One region of the Sphingomonas sanguinis genome, then DNA from elsewhere that is predicted to be linked to it. Evidence: riboswitches for the same ligand, from Rfam matches in the RefSeq annotation. Region 1 holds a riboswitch; the other holds the start of a gene.
What was found. A riboswitch is a leader RNA that binds a small molecule or an ion and turns the genes downstream of it on or off. The one in region 1 is predicted to bind thiamine pyrophosphate.
Positions count from the first base shown of each region.

Region 2: another riboswitch for thiamine pyrophosphate. It lies ahead of thiC (phosphomethylpyrimidine synthase ThiC); the one in region 1 lies ahead of KV697_RS13910 (TonB-dependent receptor).

Region 1 is NZ_CP079203.1:2,963,873-2,967,287, forward strand. It holds gene KV697_RS13905 (glycoside hydrolase family 31 protein) at 1-1,079, shown strand, start outside; TPP riboswitch at 1,151-1,260, shown strand; gene KV697_RS13910 (TonB-dependent receptor) at 1,304-3,415, shown strand, end outside.
Region 2 is NZ_CP079203.1:2,281,735-2,285,149, forward strand. It holds gene thiC (phosphomethylpyrimidine synthase ThiC) at 1-1,513, opposite strand, end outside; TPP riboswitch at 1,562-1,652, opposite strand; gene KV697_RS10580 (ferritin-like domain-containing protein) at 1,813-2,847, opposite strand; gene KV697_RS10585 (ferritin-like domain-containing protein) at 2,882-3,415, opposite strand, start outside.

The DNA of each region.
Region 1 (3,415 bases):
TGCGGCCGCTGGCGATGGACTTTCCCGACGATGCGCGGGTCCATGGGCTGAACGACAGCTTCATGTTCGGCGGCTCGCTGCTGGTCCATCCGGTCACGCGCGCCATGTATCATGTCGAGCCGGAACCCGCCGCCACCGTACCCGCATCCGCGCTGTTCACGGCCGACGGCAAGCCGGGTCTGGCGGGCCAGTATTTCGAGGGGCGGAACTTCGACAAGCCCGCTGGCCGCGTCGTCGACACGGTGATCGACAAGCGTTGGCCGCAGCCGCCGCTGCAGCCGATGCCGCCGGGGCTGAAGAGCTTGAACGACTTCTCCGCGCGCTGGGACGGCGTGCTGGAGGCGCCGGAGGACGGCGAATATGAGCTGGGCCTGCAGGGTGATGACGGCGTCCGCCTGTTCGTCGATGGCCGCAAGCTGGTCGAGGATTGGGAGAGCGGGGCGTCGCGCTATCACGGCGCGAAGGTGACGCTGCGCAAAGGGCAGCGCGTGCCGATCCGCATCGAATATTATCAGGGCGACGGCGACCGCGACCTGCGCTTCGCCTGGCGCACTCCCGACGAACTGCGCCGCGCCGCTGCGAAGGCGGGCGAGGCGCCGAAGTTGGCGGTGCGGACCTATCTGCCCGCGGGCAACGACTGGTACGATTTCTGGACCAACCAGCGTCTGGCGGGCGGCACCGAGACGTCGCGCGACGTGCCGCTCGACATCATGCCGCTATACGTCCGGGCGGGCGCGATCCTGCCGCTGGGGCCGCTCCAGCAATATGCGACCGAAAAGCCCGACGCGCTGTACGAAATCCGCGTCTATCCCGGCGCGAACGGTCGCTTCACCGTCTATGAGGACGATAACGAGACCTATGCCTATGAAAAGGGCGCCCGCGCGACCTACGACCTGAGCTGGGACGACGCCCGCCGCACCCTGACCATCGGTACGCGCCGGGGGAGCTTCCCCGGCATGGTGTCGACGCGCCGGTTGAACATCGTCGTCGTCAAGCCCGGCACCCCCGGCGGTATCGCCGACCTGCCCGCCGCGCGGACCGTCACCTACACCGGCAAGCCCGTCCGCCTCGTCTTTTGACGCGGGGGCGGGCGGGGCGGCTTCCCTCGTTCACGATAACCATTTGCAGCCACCGCATAACCGCCTAGACGACGCCATCCCCGGGGGGCCGCTGACGCGCGGTTGAGAGGTGGGCAGCAGCCCATGACCCGCTGAACCTGATCCGGGTCATACCGGCGTAGGGAGGGTGGCGGTGCTTTCGTCGTCCCTCCGTGAAGTGGACGTGAAAGACGATGCCGGTTGTGATGTCTCGCAAGCATAAGATGGTGCGCTATGGCGCTTTGCTGCTGTCGGCCGCCTGGCCCGTGGCGGCGTCGGCGCAGCAAACCACCGACACGTCGGCCGATATTCGCGTGATCGGCCACCGCGATCCCGAAGGGCTGCTGCCCGACCAGACCGAACCCAATGCGGTCAGCGAGGTCGCGACCGACTTCATCATCAAGCAGGCGCCGACCCAGAACGCGTTTCAGCTCGTCAACCTGCTGCCCGGCGCGACCGTCGCCTCCAGCGACCCTTACGGCCTGTCGACCAGTTCGAGCCTGACCCTGCGCGGGCTGGGGCAGGACGAGATCGGCGTGCTGATGGAGGGGGCGCCGCAGAACGATATCGGTTATTACTACGCCTATCCGTCGCAATTCGCCGACCCGGAAAATCTGCGCCGGATCGCGCTGTCGCCGGGATCGGTCAATATCGACGCGCCGACCGTCGTCGGCGCGGGTGGCCTGTTGTCGCTGACCCTCGACGATCCCAAGGCGAGGGGCCAAGTCCTCGCCGACCTCGCGCTCGGCTCTTATGATCTGCGCCGTGTCTTCGTCCGGGGCGATACGGGGGAGATCGGCAATAGCGGGCTGAAGGCGTTCCTGTCCTATTCCAACACCCGCGCGGACAATTGGCGGGGCGCGGGCTTCGACACGCGCCAGCATATCGACGCCAAGCTGCTGCGCGAATGGGGCAATGGCAATCGCGCCAGCCTGGCGCTGTCCTATAACGACGCCAATTCCTCCAGCTATCCCAGCCCGACGCTGGCCGAGTGGCAGGCGGAAGGACGCGGGTTCAATTACGACGCGCGCTACACGCCGGGCGACACCAATTACTGGCGCCTGTACCGCGCGCCGTTCCGTAACCTCTATGCCTCGGCGCCGGTGCATCTGGTGCTGGACGACCGGCTGACGTTCGACGGCACCAGCTATCTCCAGTTCGGCTATGGCAATTCGCCTTATGGCACCCAGCTGGCGACCACCGGCAACTTCCTGGGTAATGAGGAATTGGCCGAGCCGATCGCGCTGCCCGGCGCGGTGGACGGCGTGGCGACGGTGCTGGGCAACTATACCGGCGACCAGATGCGCCTGGGGCAGGTCGCCAAGCTGACCTTGCAGGCGGGCATCCACCGGCTGACGGCCGGGCTGTGGTTCGATTACGGCACCGACCGGGTGACGCAGACCTATACCTCGGTCGATGCCGATGGCCGTCCCGCCGACCGCTGGGGCTATCGTGCCCGTGCGATCCGCACCGCCGATGGCCGCCTGCTCGCCTATGAGAACCAGCGCACCGTCACCGTGACGAAGAGCGTCTTCGTGGCCGACAGCATCGCGCTGACCCCGCGCCTGACGGTCGATGTCGGGTTCAAGGGCGTCAATCTGCTGCGCAACGGCCGCAACTATCTGCCGGGGCCGCAAAGCGCGGTTCGCCGCGACAGCTTCGTCGCCCTGCCGCGCGCCGCCGTTCATTATGCGATCGACGACCGGCAGCAGCTGTTCGCCAACATCACCACCAATTTCCGCACGCCCAACGAGTTCACGCTGTACGACAGCTATTATGGCGGTGTCGTCACGACGCGCGGCACGGATGCGCTGAAGAACGAATATTCGCTCTCGCAGGAGCTGGGCTATCGCTATATCGGCCCCAGCCTGTCGGCGTCCGTCACCGGCTTCCACTACAAATTCCGCAACCGCCAGCTGGCGACCGTGGTCGACAATGGCGGTGCGCTGGTCAATTCGACGTTGAATGCCGGGGGGCAGACCTCTTACGGCGTCGATGGAGAGATCGACTATCGTCCCGCCAAGGGCGTCAGCGTCTATGTCTCGGGCGAGTATCTGCGCGCGCGGATCGACGACGACCTGCCGGTGGGGGCGGACTTCCTGCCGACGCGGGGCAAGCGCGCGGTGTCCAGCCCGACGTTCCAGATCGGCGGCGGCGGCACCTATGACGATGGGCTGTTGTTCGGCAGCATCGCGGGCAAATATGTCGGCCGCCAATATGCGACCTTCATGAATGACGAGAGCATCAGGGGCTATGCCACGCTGGATCTGGCGATCGGTGTCCATCTGGCCGACTGGCTCGACGGCAAGCGGACCGAC
Region 2 (3,415 bases), 680 kb from region 1:
GGCCCTTGGCGAGGTCGGCGGCGTGGGCGGCGAGCTTGTAGGTGACGACACCGACCTTCACGTCGTCGCGGTCGGGCAAGCCCAGATGCTCCTTGGGCGTGACGTAGCAGAGCATCGCCGTGCCGTACCAACCGATCATCGCCGCACCGATGCCGCTGGTGATATGGTCGTACCCCGGCGCGATATCGGTCGTTAGCGGCCCGAGCGTGTAGAAGGGCGCCTCGCCGCACGCCTCCAGCTGCTTGTCCATATTCTGCTTGATCTTGTGCATCGGCACATGGCCGGGGCCCTCGATCATGACCTGCACGTCCTGCGCCCAGGCCCGCTTGGTCAGCTCGCCCAGCGTGTAGAGTTCGGCGAACTGCGCCTCGTCATTGGCGTCGGCGATCGCGCCGGGGCGCAGGCCGTCGCCCAGCGAATAGGCGATGTCGTACGCCTTCATGATCTCGGTGATCTCGTCGAAGCGTTCATAGAGGAACGACTCCTTGTGATGCGCCAGGCACCATTTCGCCATGATCGAGCCGCCGCGCGACACGATGCCGGTGACGCGCTTCGCGGTCAGCGGGATGTAGGGCAGGCGCACGCCCGCATGAATGGTGAAATAGTCGACGCCCTGCTCGGCCTGTTCGATCAGCGTGTCGCGGAATATCTCCCAGGTCAGCTCCTCGGCGATGCCGCCGACCTTTTCCAGCGCCTGATAGATGGGGACGGTGCCGATCGGCACGGGCGAATTGCGGATGATCCATTCGCGCGTGTCGTGGATGTTGCGGCCCGTCGACAGGTCCATGACCGTGTCCGCGCCCCAGCGGATCGACCAGACCAGCTTGTCGACCTCGGAGGCGACGTTGCTGGCGACCGCCGAATTGCCGATATTGGCGTTGATCTTGACCAGGAAGTTGCGGCCGATCGCCATCGGCTCGGATTCGGGGTGGTTGATGTTGTTGGGGATGATCGCCCGGCCGCGCGCCACTTCGTCGCGGACGAATTCGGGCGTGACGTAATCGGGGATGCTCGCGCCGAAGCTCTCGCCGTCGCGGACATATTCGCGCAGCATCTCGCGGCCCAGATTCTCGCGGGTCGCGACATATTCCATCTCGGGCGTGATGATGCCTTGGCGGGCATAGTGCATCTGGCTGACGTTCATGCCTGCACGCGCGCGCAGCGGACGGTTCAGCCCGGTGCGCGGGAATTGCGGCACGCCGCCCGAACGGTCGGGGCCGAGCTGGCCATTATCCTCGGGGCGGATTTCGCGGCCGTCATAAGCCTCGACATCGCCGCGCCCCTCGATCCAGTTGCGGCGGATCTGGGGCAGGCCCGCCATGATGTCGATGCGCGCGGTCGGGTCGGTATAGGGGCCGCTGGTGTCGTACACGCGCAAGGGCGGTTCGCCCGAGGACGGGTCGAGATGGATTTCGCGCATCGCGACGTTCAGCGGGCCGACGTGAATCTTCTTCGAGCCACGAATGGGGCCGGTGGTCACGCCGATTTCGGCCTTTGCGGGGATATCTGCCATAGTCGTCCACTCCATGCGGAGGAAACGGACCATGAGAGATGGGGCCGCTCCCTCCCTACGCCGGTGTCAGCCGGATCAGGTTCAGCGGGTCAGGGGCTCTTGCCCCCCTCTCAAGCGCAGGCCAGCGCTCCCCCGGGGATGGACCCTGCATAAGCGGTTTCACGGCGGATAAGAAGCGGTTTCGCGCCGGGGGGAGAGGCACGCACGCCCGAACGCCGCGACCCGCCCACAAAAAAGGCCCCGACCGGCCAGGGGACTAGCGACCGGTCGAGGCCCAGAGACCCTTGGGAGGGAGAAGATTATCCGCTGGCGGCGCTGGTGCGGACCGTGCCGTTCAGGCCGCTGGGGAAGAAGCCGCCGCCATTCACCGCCGCCTTGTTGAGATAGACGACGTTCAGCACCTGGCCGGGGGTGCGGACAAAGGCGATGGCGTTGGCGTCGGCGGGCACAATGTTCGCCACCTGCGCGCCGTTCACCGTCGCCACGATCCCCTGGTCGAGATCGGCCGATCCGTCCAGGCTGTCGCGCGCGTCCGAAATCTTGCCGGCATTGGTGATGAGGGCCGTGTTGCTCAGCCCCTTGCGGTACAGGGTCGTGCGGACCAGACCGGCATGATAGGCCTCCGCCGCGTGGATGCCCGCCGCCGCCTCGATGAAGGTCTTGTTGGTCAGCAGGCTGACGCCGCCCATATAGGCGGTGACGCCGACATCCTCGAACAGGAACGCGCCCAGCAGGAAGGCCTCGTCCGAGGCATAAGGGTCGAAGGTCGAACCGCTGGTGATGACGCCCGCCGCGAGCGCCGCCGCGGTGAAGGCACCGCTGGCGTCGCCCGACAGGTTGATCGAAGGCTGCGCCACCGCCGCACTGCCCAGCGCATTGCGCAGGAAGTTGACATGGGCGATCTCGTCATAGGCGATCTCGCGCGCATATTGCGCGACGATCGGGTCCTGGAACTGGACCTGGCGCGGCTGTCCGGCACCGTTGGTGGCGCTGGTGTTGATCGCGACCGAGCCTTGCGTGCCCATGCCGCCCAGCGACGACGAAGGCAGGCCGGTGCCGAACGCGGCATAGCTGTAGAATTGCGCTTCCAGATATTCGAGCTGGAGCGCGAAGTTCAGCACGTCCGCGTCCGTGACCGAACCGGTCGGGGTGGTGGTGGGCGTCGGGGTCGGCACGACGATGACGTTGTCGCCATCGTCTCCGCAGGCGCCCAGCATCGCCAGGCCGCCGACCGCACCGGCCCCTGCGGCCATGCGCATGAAACGGCGACGATCGGACCGGCGCTTGGCGGATGCCTCTTCGATGACGTCGAGAATGAAGCGTTCTTCGCTCATGATGCAAATCCTCTCCAGAGGAGGAAAAAGGGGATCAGTTCGCCACGCTGGCGCGCAGGTTTCCGTTGACGCCGGCCGGGAAGAACCCGCCCAGCGTGGCGGCCGCCTTGTTCAAGTACACGATGTTGAGCACCTGGGCGGGCGAGCGGCTGAACGCGATGCCGCTCGAATCGAGCGGCACGATGTTCGACACCAGCTGTCCGTTGATCGTGGACCGGGCGATCCCCTGGTCGAGGTCGGTCGAGCCGTCCAGGCTGTCGCGCGCGTCGGAAATCTGTCCGGCGGCGGTGATCAACGACGGTTGCGGGTTGTTGGCGTCATAGCCGCGCGCATAGAGCGTCGTGCGCACGATCGCGGCGTGATAGGCCTCGACCGCCAGAATGCCTGCCGCCGCCTGGAGGAAGGTCTTGTTGCTGATGAGCGGCGAGGCGCCCTTATAGGCGGTGACGCCGACATCCTCGAAGATATACGCGCCCAGCAGAAACGCCGTGGGCGAGCTATAGGGGTTGAAGGTATCGTTCGCGCCGACGACACCGGCCGCGCGGGCCGCTGCCGTGAACGGGCCATT